DNA from 4 places in the Bacillus sp. 01N45 genome. Region 3 is predicted to be linked to each of the others. Evidence: riboswitches for the same ligand, from Rfam matches in the RefSeq annotation. Region 3 holds a riboswitch; each other region holds the start of a gene.
The links. A riboswitch is a leader RNA that binds a small molecule or an ion and turns the genes downstream of it on or off. The one in region 3 is predicted to bind S-adenosylmethionine.
Positions count from the first base shown of each region.

Region 1 (3,570 bases), on a different contig from region 3:
ATGTCCACGTTTTGAAGTGTAGCTATAGAAGAAGAGAAAACCTATTATAGATATGTGTATGTAGGTAATCAGGTGTTCTATATGTATATACATGTTGAGCTATAATCTATCGTTATATGTTTCAACGTAGTAGACGTTATATTTTGATGGTGAAATATTTTGTTTCTTTGATTATTTAGAATATTAACACTGGAAAGAACTATATGTCAATAATAAAAATAGATTGTTAATTTCTTAGAATAATATATTAAAAAAGCAGATTTCCTCGCATTAGGGAATCTGCTTTTAATATGTTTTGCTAAAAAAACAATTGGTGTGGGCTAATAATCAGTGGGGGATGAAGAAAACCCCACTGATTAAAGTTTCGCTTTATTTTTCAATTTTGGCCCATTTGAAGTTTAATTGACCTGCAAAGTCTACTTGCACAATTCCTTTCACATAAGAACGTTCTAAATAAGATTCGCCTTTTTGGTAAAGAGGAGCGATAACAGAGTCTTTAAATAATATTTTCTCGGATGCTAGTAATGCTTCCCAGCGAGCTTTTTCATCACCGGCTAAAGTTGTTTTCACTTTTGCTATTGTTTCATCGAACTCCTTATTAGAGTAATGATCTAAGTTGTAAGGGTTATTCGTTGTAAATAGCTCAAGGAATGTAATTGGATCTGCAAAGTCAGGGCTCCAGCCGTCAATTCCAATTTCGTAGTCACCTTTTAATAAAAGTGAAACTTGTTGTTTACGTGGTTGCGGCTTTATATTTACTGTTAAGCCATCTAAATTCTTTTCTAATTGTCCTTTTAAGAACTCACCAGTTTTCTTTTCAAGGTCACCGTCACTTATTAATAGTTCTAATGTTATTTTTTCAGACCCAAGTTCTTGTTTTGCCTTTTTCCATAATTCTTGAGCAGATTTTGTATCAACCTTTGTTAAATCGCCGTTTGCAGCACGGAAGTCTGTTCCGTCAGGTCCTTTTGCAAAGTTTTTCGGTACGAGACTAGAGGTTGGTGTGGAGCCGTCATTTAATAACGTATTTACAAAGGATTTTCGATCAATTGTTTGATCGATTGCTTGGCGTGCAGAAACGTTTTGAAGTACTTTGTTTTGTTGATTCATACGTAGAAACTGTACCCCTACGTTTGGCCGTTCTTTAAAGTTAGCATCCTTTTTATATTTATCAACGAAGTCAGATGTTAGTTTGATACGATCTAATTGTTTTGACTCGAATAAATTTACTTCTGTAGATTTTTCCTTTACGACGTTAAAATTGATTTCTTCCAGTTTGACAGTATCTTTATCCCAATAGGTAGGGTTTTTCTTAAATTTAAAGCTTTGCTCATGCTTCCAATCGCTTAGTGTAAAAGCTCCGTTGTACAAAATTGTATTGTCTTCTAACGCATACTTATCACCTTGTGCTTTAAAGAATTCCTCGTTAATTGGTAGAAATGTTGGGAATGCTGTTAAGCTTATAAAGTACGGAACAGGACGTTCTAATTCTACCTCAAACGTATGGTCATCAATTGCTTTTACACCAAGTTGATCGGCTGGAAGTTCTTTGTTGTTAATTTTTGTTGCATTTTTAATATCAAAGAATAGAAATGCATATTCAGAGGCTGTTGCTGGATCAACAGCTCTTTGCCAAGCGAAGACAAAATCTTTCGCTGTGACAGGAGTGCCGTTTGACCATTTTGAATCTCGCAGGTGGAATGTGTATTTCGTTTTATCGCCACTTACTTCATGAGATTTCGCAACGCCAGGGACAGGTTTGTTACCTTCACCAAGATTATACAAACCTTCAAATACGTTTCTCATTACTTGACCAGAATCAGTATCTGTAGCACGAGCTGTATCCATTGTTCGTATTTCCGTAGGTGAAGATAAGTTTAAAACCTGTTTACTAGGCGCCTCGTCTTTTGCATTTGCTCCGCTTGCTTCGTTTTTATAACTACCGCAACCAGTTAATAAAATACTTACTCCTACAGCTGATGCAATACCGGGTACAAACTTCTTTTTCATTTGATTTTCCTCCTAAATAATTAAGTTTGGATGATGATGAGGGAAATGAAAAATAAAAAATCCCTCTTTTCATATTGAGAAAGAGGGATTTTTACGTACAAGTTATGCACCCGTATATAAACGAAGTCCCTCATTCTATCTTTCAAGCACAATGCTTGCAGGAAGTGGCACAGTATTCAAAATGAACCTGTTGCCGAGGTTTCAAAGGGCCAGTCCCTCCACCTCTCTTGATACAATGAGTAAACGAATAAATTTTATTAATTTTTGTGTTTCTTTGATAATTCAAAATCTTACACCTTGGATGATGAAGTGTCAACCAATTGAAATATAGTTTAAATTTTCAGTTTTATTTAACGAGAAAAACCACTGCATATGGCAGTGGTTTTTCTACTAGAAGTCAAAGTTATCTGGATCTGGACCAACGCGACGATCTTCATTTAGAGCTTGAATTGCTTTCATGTCATCAGCACTTAATTCAAAATCGAATATATTTGCATTTTCAATAATGCGATGTTCTTTAATAGATTTAGGGATTGTTACAACTTCATTTTGTAAATCCCAGCGTAAAATAATTTGTGCAGTTGATTTATTATATTTTGTCGCAATGTCTTGTAATGTGGAGTTATCCAGTAGTTGTCCCTGCATTAATGGTGACCAAGCTTCAAGCTGGATGTTATGTTCTTTACAGAAAGCGTGTAATTCTTCTTGTGCTAAACGTGGGTGGTATTCCACTTGATTGACCATTGGCTTAATTTCAGCGATTTCAAACACGTCTTGTAAGTGGTGAATGTGGAAATTACTCACACCGATAGCACGAACACGGCCATCTTTATAAAGTTTTTCTAACGCTTTCCATGATTCAGTATATTTCCCTTTTACAGGCCAATGTACTAAATATAAATCTAAATATTCTAGACCTAATTTTTCTAATGTAGTTTCAAATGCTTGAAGTGTTGTTTCATATCCTTGATCGCTATTCCATACTTTTGATGTAATAAATAATTCTTCACGTGAAACACCTGCTTCACGGATCGCTTGTCCAACGCCTTCTTCGTTTTGATAGATTGCTGCAGTATCGATGCTGCGGTAACCATTTTTAATTGCTGATTTTACAGACTCAATTACTTCTGAACCATCTTCTACTTTAAAAACACCTAAACCGAACCAAGGCATTTTTACACCGTTATGTAATGTAGTATAGTCTTTTAAACTTGTTAAACTCATATTATTTCCCCCTAGCTTTTTTGTTTGTTGCTTCTACTGCTTTTTGAATCGCCTCTGAAAAATTATATTCATATAAAGCTTTGAGACCTTCAGCTGTGGAACCACCTGGCGTTGTTACTTGTTCGCGGAGGTTAGCCGGATCTTGCGTTTGTTCAAGCATAGAAGCAGATCCAGAAATCATTTGAATGACAAGGTGTTTTGCGGTTGCTTCATCGACGCCATAACTTTTTGTTGCTTCAATCAAGCTTTCAGCAAAGTAATAAAGGAAAGCTGGTGCACTTCCAGTAACTGCAGTAAGCTGATGAACTTCTTCCTCAGTGCAAAGTTGCGAAGTAC
Region 1 covers NZ_JBFTQW010000016.1:38,163-41,732, forward strand. The annotation lists gene AC1DMU_RS26345 (peptide ABC transporter substrate-binding protein) at 370-2,010, opposite strand; SAM riboswitch class I at 2,143-2,247, opposite strand; gene AC1DMU_RS26350 (aldo/keto reductase) at 2,401-3,234, opposite strand; gene proC (pyrroline-5-carboxylate reductase) at 3,236-3,570, opposite strand, start outside.
Region 1: linked by a shared signal. The riboswitch ahead of AC1DMU_RS26345 (peptide ABC transporter substrate-binding protein) and the one ahead of AC1DMU_RS08915 (YezD family protein) in region 3 are both predicted to bind S-adenosylmethionine.

Region 2 (3,570 bases), on a different contig from region 3:
CTACATTACCTACCATCCTGATCCACTCTTCCATCTTTTCCGCCTCCTTCCATTATATAAATAAGAGAAAAGAAAACATTTAGGCATAAAAAAAACAAGCTATTATGTATTAGCTTGTCTTTCAAATAATGATGCAATTTCCCGTTTATAATCTCCGTGTATGATGCCTTTTTCAGTAATAATACCTGTAATTAATTCATTCGGTGTTACGTCAAATGCAGGATTATAAACATCAGTTCCAATTGGCGCCACTTGTTTTCCAAAAATTTTCGTAACTTCGGTTTCATCTCTTTCTTCAATAACAATTTCTGTACCTGTTTGTTTCGTAATATCAAACGTAGATAACGGAGCTGCAACGTAAAATGGAATATCGAAATAATTTGCTAATATAGCTAAATTCATTGTTCCGATTTTATTTGCTGTATCTCCATTTGCGACAATTCGGTCCGCTCCTACAATAATCGCGTTTATTTCTTTCGTTTGAATAGCATGAGCTGCCGTATTATCGGTAATAAGTGTTACATCAATATTTGCCTGTTTTAATTCCCAGGTCGTTAAACGCCCGCCTTGTAAAACCGGTCTCGTTTCACACGCATACGCATGTAAACGTACACCTTTTTCTTTCCCAATATAAAACGGTGCTAATGCAGTACCATATCTAGCAGTTGCAATGCTTCCAGCGTTACAAATTGTTAAAATGTGATCACCATCTTTAAAACATGTTAATGCATGTTCTCCAATACTCCGGCATACTGCTTCATCTTCTTGCTGAATGAGAAGCGCTTCTTCTTCTAATTTTTTTTGTGCTTCTTTTATTGTAGTAATTTCTCGAATTGATTCTCTCATACGATCGATTGCCCAAAATAAATTGACTGCTGTTGGGCGTGACGTTCCTAAATAATTACAATCTCTATTAAACTTCTTTTGAAATTCTTCCATATGTACAGTATTATATTTTTTTGATGCAAGTGCCAAGCCAAATGCAGCTACAATTCCAATTGCAGGTGCTCCTCGTACTTCTAGCATGACAATACTTTTCCATACCTCTTCAATCGTCGTTAATGTTTTGTATTCTGTACTATGCGGCAACTTTGTTTGATTTAATACTGCAATGGCATTACCTTTCCAACTGACAGATCTCGGAACAGTAACAATTGTACTCATGCTTTTATCCCTCCAGAAACTGTCTGTTGAAATAATGTTCGGAACAGTTGAATATCAGCACTCTTAGATTCATATTTTATTAGTTCTTTACCTAAGGATAACGCTTGTTTCTTAGCTTGAATTCTCGTTTCTTTATTTGCTATTCCATCTAAATCAGCTACATGCGCTAAGCCAATTGTTCTACGGATAAGCTCACATCCGGCAAATCCAACGGCATCCGTAAAAATATTTTGCAAAATAATTGGCAACCATTGTTTCTCTTTCGTATATGCTTCTACACCTTCTCCAATCCATAACTTCGTAAAAGCTTCTACAAAATAACTCCATGTTTTCTCAATATGGAAAAATAGCACACTTCTTTTTTCCTCTTCACGGGATAGTGCATTTAATAATAAATTTGCAATAAATTGGCCAAGATCAAATCCACATGGACCATATGTTGCAAATTCTGGATCAATTACTTTCGTTTCAGCAGGGGATGAAAAAATACTACCAGTATGTAAATCACCATGAATAAGCGCTTCTTTTCTCGTTAAAAATTTATATTTATACTGTGCTACTTTTAATTTTAAATTTTTGTCACTCCATAGTTCATCCACCGCTAGTTGTAACTCTGGTTCATAATCATTCGTATCATAATGACTAAACGGATCTGTAAACACTAAATCTTCCGTGATTTTACTAAGATCTGGGTTTACAAATGCACCTTCTAGTACCCTTTTCTCTTCTGATTGTAAACCGAAATCTGAAGTATAAAACAACACATGTGCTAGAAAGCGACCAATATGTTGGGATAAAAGCGGGTACTCCTCTCCATCTATTAATCCTTTTCTTGCAATTGTTAGCCTTGATAGATCTTCTATGACTGTTACTGCTAACTCTTCATCATGACTGTACACTACCGGCACATATTCCGGCACATACTTCGCAAAAATTTGTAATGCTTTACTTTCAATCGTCGCTCTTTTTATAGACAGTGGCCAGCTCTCACCAACTACTTTCGCATATGGCAGTGCTTGTTTTATTATAATAGACTTCTCTCCATCATCTAATTTGAACACGTAATTTAAATTTCCATCTCCAATTTCATGACAAACTACATTTGCTTTCTTTTCAAAATAACCGTGTTCTTTCGCATATTGTATAGCTGTCGTTTCAGTTAATGAATAATATCCCATCGTCTTCTCCCCCTTTTTTAATTCAGAGGTTTTTCTGACGTAGAAAAACCTCTTTCCACAAAGAAAGAGGTTTGAAGTTTATCTTCTCCCCTCTTATCTGCCAGAAAGGTTTACTTTCTGCTGGAATTAGCACCGTGCCTTTTGGCGTAAATAAACGCCCCATTTCACAATGGTATTACGGTCGGTTGCTGGGCTTCATCGGGCCAAATCCCTCCACCTGCTCTTGATAAGAGTTGTATAATTTTTTGAATTTTTAACTTTATGTTGAAGACTATACCAAGAATAAAAATCACTTGTCAACATTTTATTTGTATAATTCTGGACGACGATCTGCAAAAACTGGAATTCCTTTGCGTACTTCTTTAATTTTCTCAAAATGAAGCTCTCCCAATAAAATTGCTTCTTCTTCATTCGCTTCTACAACAACTTCGCCCCAAGGATCGACAATTAAAGAATGACCGGCAAACTCATTATTCGGATCCTTTCCTGCCCTATTACATGCAACAACATAACACTGATTTTCAACTGCTCTTGCTTGCAATAACAAACGCCAATGCGCTACACGAACCAATGGCCATTCTGCTACAACAAATAAAACTTTTGCACCTTTCGCAGTATGAACGCGCATCCACTCTGGAAAACGAATATCATAACAAATTGTGCCGGCGCACTCTACATCATCTAGCCTAAATTCACCTGTACTATTTCCAGCGATTAAATATTTATGTTCATCCATAAGCTGAAATAAGTGCACTTTACTATATTCATTGACTAGTTCTCCTTCCTTGTTTACCACATACATTGTATTTGTAACACCTTGTTCTGTTTGCTTCGCTATAGACCCACCGACAATATGTACACCATATTGCTTCGACCATTCTTTCAGCTTTTCTTTCGTTTGCAATCCATCCCTATCTGCAATTTCAGTAAGCCTCGTTAAATCATATCCCGTTGTCCATAGTTCTGGTAAGACAATCACATCTGGTCTTTCCTTCATCGCTTCGCTTATTTTATTTTTAGCATTCTCAATATTTTTTTCTACATCTCCAAAGACAATATCCATTTGAATACATGCGACTTTCATTTTGTCAGCCCCATTCTTAATTTTTTCTTTACAAAATACTGGAAAGATTATATCATTTGTCACTAGAATTGTAACAACTTTCAAAAGAGGTGGAAAGTATGAAATTATTTCAACCTTCTGAGATAGTAACATCATTGCCTACAC
Region 2 covers NZ_JBFTQW010000001.1:335,927-339,496, forward strand. The annotation lists gene AC1DMU_RS01660 (YvrJ family protein) at 1-34, opposite strand, end outside; gene mtnA (S-methyl-5-thioribose-1-phosphate isomerase) at 103-1,164, opposite strand; gene mtnK (S-methyl-5-thioribose kinase) at 1,161-2,342, opposite strand; SAM riboswitch class I at 2,433-2,575, opposite strand; gene AC1DMU_RS01675 (carbon-nitrogen family hydrolase) at 2,647-3,510, opposite strand; gene AC1DMU_RS01680 (aminotransferase class I/II-fold pyridoxal phosphate-dependent enzyme) at 3,525-3,570, shown strand, end outside.
Region 2: linked by a shared signal. The riboswitch ahead of mtnK (S-methyl-5-thioribose kinase) and the one ahead of AC1DMU_RS08915 (YezD family protein) in region 3 are both predicted to bind S-adenosylmethionine.

Region 3 (3,570 bases):
GCAAAACAATACGGAACACCACTTTATGTATACGATGAAGAGTCAATTCGAGGAAAGTGCCGCGCGTTTCATCGTGCGTTTAAAGAAAGTGGTTTCTCTTATCAAGTAGCATATGCAAGCAAGGCGTTCTTGTGCATGGAGATGTGCCGAGTGGCTCGTGAAGAGAATATGTCATTAGATGTTGTTTCTGGAGGAGAATTATATACTGCGCTGCAAGCAGGATTTCCGGCATCACGCATTCATTTTCACGGCAATAATAAAACAGAAGAAGAAATTGTGATGGCTCTTCAGGCGAATATTGGTTGTTTTGTCGTAGATAATTTCTTGGAATTAGAAATTTTGCATGATTTAGCAGTGCAACATGGGAAATTTGTGAACATATTAATTCGTGTAACGCCCGGAGTAGAGGCGCACACACATGAATATATTACAACAGGCCAAGATGATTCGAAATTTGGATTTGGCGTGTCAAATGGTCAAGCGATGCAAGTAATTGAGATTGCTTTACAAAAATCAAATTATAATGTGTTAGGAATTCATTCACATATCGGATCACAAATATTTGAAACGGCCGGCTTTGTGCGAGCGATTGAAGTTCTTCGTCAATTTTTAGAACAAGTGAGAGAGCGAACAAACTATGTAGTAAAAGTGCTAAATGTAGGCGGAGGATTCGGAATACGCTACACAGAGTCAGATACACCATTAACTCTTGAGACATATGTGCGAGCTGTAACAAGTGCTGTGAGGGAACAATTTACAGTATGTAATTATCCCCTGCCAGAAATATGGGTTGAACCAGGCCGTAGTATTGTAGGGGATGCTGGAACGACAATTTATACAGTCGGATCTGTGAAAGATATTCCTGGTATTCGGAAATATGTATCAGTGGATGGTGGGATGACTGATAATTTAAGACCTGCTTTATATAACGCTCGTTATGAAGCGATGTTAGCGAATCGAGGGAATGATGAGAATGAGGAACTTGTCTCGATTGCTGGGAAGTGCTGTGAGAGTGGAGATATGTTAATTTGGGATATCACTCTACCGAAAGTTGCTTCAGCCGATTTATTAGCAATTTCTTGTACAGGGGCATATGGATACTCGATGGCGAATAATTATAATCGGATTCGTAGACCAGCTGTCGTCTTCGCGAAAGGCGGCACATCACAAATTGTTGTAGAGCGTGAAACATATGAAAATATTATTGGGAACGATCGCATACGTATTAAAGAACTTGTGTGAATGGGAAAAAGGAGTTGTTCGGATGGGCAATTCCTTTTTTATAAAACAAAATAATTAAAATATATCGGAAAACTAGGATTGAAAAAAATCAGAATTGTGATAAAATACAAATACAAAGCTTATCAAGAGAAGCGGAGGGAACTGGCCCGAAGAAGCTCGGCAACCTGCTTATAGAAAGCAAGGTGCTAAATCCAGCAAAATGGAATCCATTTTGAAAGATAAGGTAAAATATATTACCGAACAGTCTTTTCGAAATGGGAAAGATTTTTTTTATGAATAAAAAGGGGGGCTGTTCGCGTGAGCGTACGGGAACATTTTGAGGAAGTATCTGAGAAAATTCAAGCGATGCTTGCTGATATGAAATATGGTTCAATTACAATTGTTGTGCAAGATGGGAAAGTCATTCAATTAGAGAAAAGTGAAAAGGTACGTTTAAAGTAAAAAGCGCTGACTAGAAAAACTAGAGGCGGTTTTAACCTATTATATTAGGTTAAAACCGTCTTTTTGCTTTTACAGGGGGAAAGAACATGTTGACGTATGAAACGTGGGAAGAAAATAATGTTTCATTTTCAGAAGAAGATGAAACGAAAGGCGCGCTATCTGTATTAAGTTGGGCTTATAAAGAATATAAAAGTGAAATTGTATACGCATGTAGCTTCGGAGTGGAAGGGATGGTATTGCTGCATCTTATAAACCAAGTAAATCCATCTGCTAAAGTTGTATTTTTAGATACGAATGTTCATTTTCAAGAAACGTATGAATTAATTCAAAAAGTGCGGAAACGATTTCCTTCATTAAATATTATAGAAAAACAGCCGGAACTTACGCTTGATGAACAAGCGAAGTTGCATGGTGAGAAATTATGGGAAAGTAATCCGAATCTTTGTTGTAAAATTAGAAAAATTTTACCGTTAGAAAAATCATTAGCAGCGGAAAAAGCTTGGATATCGGGCTTAAGGAGGGAACAATCAGAAACACGTAAGCATACAAAGTTTATAAATCAAGATCATCGCTTTCAATCTATTAAAGTTTGTCCACTCATTCATTGGACGTGGAAAGAAGTGTGGCGATATGTATACAAACATAGCTTACCGTATAACCCGCTGCATGATGTTGGATATCCAAGTATTGGGTGTGAGAAGTGTACGTTACCTGTAGGTGAGGGTGGCGATTCGAGAGATGGTAGGTGGTCTGGGAAAGTGAAAACAGAATGTGGTCTTCATTACCAATAAGATGAATTTGAAAATAAAGCTAAGAGAGGAAATAGAAAATGAGTACAAGAAACGAATTAATAAATCGTATAGACGAGACTTACGACGTATCACAAATCGAAAAAGAAATTGAACTAGACAACATTGCGTTAAGTGATTTAGAGCTATTAGCGACAGGGGGATATAGCCCACTTACTGGTTTTTTAGGAAAGAAAGATTATGATTCGGTCGTAGAAACGCTTCGCTTAGCAAACGGGAGCATATGGAGTATACCGATTACATTACCAGTAACAGAAGAAGTAGCAGAGAGTCTAAAAGCTGGAGAGGAAGTAAAACTTGTTAATGCTGAAAATGTATATGGTGTCATTCAAATAGAAGATATTTTTGTGCCTGACAAGGAAAAAGAAGCGTTACTTGTGTATAAAACGACGGATGAGGCTCATCCAGGAGTGAAAAAATTATATGAACGACCGAACGTTTATGTCGGGGGAGCTATTATTCTTACAAAACGCTTTGAAAATAATCCGTTTCCTTCTTATCATTTAGATCCAATTGAAACGAGAGAAGAATTTAAAAAACGTGGTTGGAAAACAGTGGTTGGATTTCAAACGAGAAATCCGGTACATCGTGCCCATGAATACATTCAAAAATCTGCCCTTGAAATTGTAGATGGTCTCTTTTTAAATCCACTCGTTGGGGAAACGAAATCGGACGATATTCCTGCTGATGTAAGGATGGAAAGCTATGAAGTATTACTTCAAAACTATTATCCGAAAGATCGTGTCTTTTTAGGTGTATTTCCTGCAGCAATGCGTTACGCAGGACCGAGGGAAGCGATATTCCATGCAATAGTCAGAAAGAATTTTGGATGCACCCACTTTATCGTAGGACGTGATCATGCAGGAGTAGGAGATTATTACGGGACTTATGAAGCACAAGAAATTTTTACAAACTTTACAGTGGAAGAGTTAGGGATTACACCATTATTTTTTGAACATAGTTTTTACTGCACGAAGTGTGAAGCGATGGCTTCGACGAAAACATGCCCACACGGAAAAGAGGATCATGTCATTTTATCAGGTACGAAAGTAAGAGAACTATTAAGAAACGGTGAGGT
Region 3 covers NZ_JBFTQW010000003.1:225,348-228,917, reverse strand. The annotation lists gene lysA (diaminopimelate decarboxylase) at 1-1,242, shown strand, start outside; SAM riboswitch class I at 1,359-1,467, shown strand; gene AC1DMU_RS08915 (YezD family protein) at 1,540-1,683, shown strand; gene AC1DMU_RS08910 (phosphoadenylyl-sulfate reductase) at 1,770-2,474, shown strand; gene sat (sulfate adenylyltransferase) at 2,513-3,570, shown strand, end outside.

Region 4 (3,570 bases), on a different contig from region 3:
CAACACCGCAGCATATCGTAAAAGCTTTACAAGATGCTGCTGAAAAGACCATTCATCATAAATACCCACCATTTCGCGGACACGAAAGTTTAAAAGAAGCCGTGGCAACATTCTATCAACGCGAATATGATGTAGTAGTAAATCCAAAAACAGAAGTTGCTATTTTGTTTGGTGGAAAAGCTGGATTAGTAGAATTACCACTTTGTTTTACAAACCCTGGTGATACTATTCTCGTTCCAGATCCAGGCTATCCAGATTATTTATCAGGAGTTGCTTTAGCAAAAGCACAATTTGAAACAATGCCGCTTATTGCAGAAAATAATTTTTTACCAGATTATACAAAAATTGATGCCGCTACCGCTAAGCATGCAAAGTTAATGTTTTTAAACTATCCAAATAATCCTACCGGTGCTACTGCATCAAAAGGTTTCTTTGATGAAACCATTCATTTTGCTAATGAACATAATATATTAGTCGTTCATGATTTTGCTTACGGTGCTATTGGATTCGATGGTCAAAAACCTGTTAGTTTCTTGCAAGCAGACGGTGCTAAAAATACAGGTATTGAAATTTACACTCTATCGAAAACTTTCAATATGGCTGGATGGCGCATCGCTTTTGCTGTGGGGAATGAAAGTGTGATTGAGACAATTAACTTATTACAAGATCATATGTATGTTAGTATTTTTGGTGCAGTTCAAGATGCTGCCCGCGAAGCACTATTAAGTTCACAGTCTTGCGTAATAGACCTTGTAAATAGTTACGAATCTCGAAGAAACGCTCTTGTTTCAGCTTGTCACTCAATTGGTTGGAATGTAGACATTCCAACAGGCTCATTCTTTGCATGGCTTCCTGTTCCGAAAGGATATACATCTGAGCAATTTTCTAATATTTTACTAGAAAAAGCACACGTTGCAGTTGCTCCTGGTGTTGGATTTGGTGAACATGGCGAAGGGTATGTCCGTGTTGGTCTCTTGCATACAGAAGATAGATTAAGAGAAGCCATTAATCGAATTGATAAATTAAATTTTTTCAAAAAGTAATTGACAACATGAAAAATATCTGACAAAATTCAGTTATCTTAAAAATTTAAACATTTCTAAATACTTCTTATCAAGAGCAGGTGGAGGGACGAGCCCGACGAAACCCGGCAACCGATCTACAATTGTAGACACGGTGCTAATTCTCGCAGCATTATGCTGACAGATAAGGAGCTGGTTGTAAAAAAACCTCTCCTTAGCTGAGAGGTTTTTTTATTTAACTAGGAGGTTTTAACAATGAGCGGAATTATAGCAACGTATTTAATCCATGATGATTCACATAACTTAGAAAAAAAAGCCGAGCAAATTGCACTCGGTTTAACAATTGGCTCTTGGACTCATTTGCCACACTTATTGCAAGAACAATTAAAACAGCATAAAGGCAACGTCATTCATGTTGAGGAACTAGCTGAACAAGAACATACCAATTCGTATTTACGTAAAAAAGTTAAACGCGGGATTATTAAAATCGAATATCCTTTATTAAACTTCAGTCCGGACTTACCAGCAATTTTAACAACTACATTCGGAAAGCTATCACTTGATGGTGAAGTGAAATTAATCGACTTAACATTTTCAGACGAGTTAAAACAATATTTCCCTGGTCCAAAATTCGGGATAGATGGTATTCGAAATCTTTTACAAGTGCATGAGCGTCCCCTTTTAATGAGTATTTTTAAAGGAATGATTGGACGAAATATTGGGTATTTAAAAACGCAATTACGCGATCAAGCAATTGGTGGTGTAGATATAGTAAAAGATGATGAAATATTATTTGAGAATACATTAACACCACTTACGAAACGCATTGTATCTGGAAAAGAAGTTTTACAATCCGTATATGAAACATACGGACATAAAACGTTATATGCCGTAAATTTAACAGGACGAACTTTTGATTTAAAAGAAAATGCGAAACGCGCAGTGCAAGCTGGGGCAGATATTCTATTATTTAATGTATTTGCTTACGGACTAGATGTACTACAATCACTTGCAGAAGATGATGAAATCCCAGTTCCTATTATGGCACATCCTGCTGTAAGTGGTGCTTATTCATCATCCAAGTTATATGGAGTTTCCTCTCCATTATTACTAGGAAAGCTACTACGTTATGCTGGGGCTGACTTTTCATTATTCCCATCTCCATACGGAAGTGTTGCACTAGAAAAAGAGGAGGCTCTTGCCATCTCAAAACATTTAACTGAAGACGATGCATTTTTCAAGAAGAGTTTTTCTGTTCCGTCTGCTGGTATTCACCCTGGTTTCGTTCCCTTTATTGTACGAGATTTCGGTAAAGATGTTGTTATTAATGCTGGCGGCGGGATACATGGACATCCGAGTGGGGCGCAAGGGGGCGGTAAAGCTTTCCGTACTGCAATTAATGCTACTTTGCAAAATACACCACTCCATGAAGTAGATGACATAAATTTGCATAGTGCACTACAAATATGGGGAAATCCCTCTCATGGGGTGAAATTATGAGTATTCAAGTATTTTGTGATTTCGATGGCACGATTACAAATAATGATAACATTATGTCCATTATGGAAAAATTCGCACCACCAGAAGCCGAAGGAGTAAAGAATAAAATTTTATCACAAGAGCTGTCTATTCAAGAAGGTGTTTCTCAATTATTTCAATTAATACCTACTAGTCTACACGATGATATGATTCAATTTTTAATAAAAACTGCTGAAATCCGTAGTGGTTTTTATGAATTTATACAATTTGTAAATGAAAATAACATTTCTTTTTACGTTATATCAGGTGGAATGGATTTCTTCGTCTATCCACTCTTACAAGGAATCATTCCAAAAGAGCAAATTTACTGTAATGAAACAGACTTTTCAAGTGAATTCATTACAGTTAAGTGGCCTCATCCTTGTGATCATCATTGTCAAAATCATTGCGGATTATGCAAATCATCTTTAATCCGTAAATTAAGTGATACGAATGACTTCCATATTGTGATTGGAGATTCAATTACTGATTTACAAGCTGCGAAACAAGCAGATAAAGTATTCGCTCGTGACTTCCTTATTACAAAGTGTGAAGAGAATTATATTGCTTATACACCGTTTGAAACATTTCACGATGTTCAAACCCAATTAAAACATTTGTTGGAGGTGAAATCATGAAACAACTTTTTCGTCAATGGTATGACTTAAGCGAGATAAAAAAAGAATTAACAACACGAAATTGGTTTCCAGCAACGAGTGGTAATATTTCTATAAAGGTTAGTCATGAGCCACTTACTTTTCTTATTACAGCAAGTGGTAAAGATAAAACAAAAACTACTCCAGATGATTTTCTATTAGTAGATCATCTAGGGGTTCCCGTATTAGAGACTGAATTACGCCCTTCAGCAGAAACAATATTGCATACACATATTTATAACAATACGAATGCTGGGTGCGTACTTCATGTTCATACAACTGATAATAATGTCATCACAAATTTATATAGTGATGCAGTCACCCTTCAAAATCAAGAAATTATTAAAGCTCTCGATATTTGGGAAGAAGGTGCA
Region 4 covers NZ_JBFTQW010000001.1:339,587-343,156, forward strand. The annotation lists gene AC1DMU_RS01680 (aminotransferase class I/II-fold pyridoxal phosphate-dependent enzyme) at 1-1,043, shown strand, start outside; SAM riboswitch class I at 1,108-1,213, shown strand; gene mtnW (2,3-diketo-5-methylthiopentyl-1-phosphate enolase) at 1,278-2,522, shown strand; gene AC1DMU_RS01690 (2-hydroxy-3-keto-5-methylthiopentenyl-1-phosphate phosphatase) at 2,519-3,178, shown strand; gene AC1DMU_RS01695 (methylthioribulose 1-phosphate dehydratase) at 3,175-3,570, shown strand, end outside.
Region 4: linked by a shared signal. The riboswitch ahead of mtnW (2,3-diketo-5-methylthiopentyl-1-phosphate enolase) and the one ahead of AC1DMU_RS08915 (YezD family protein) in region 3 are both predicted to bind S-adenosylmethionine.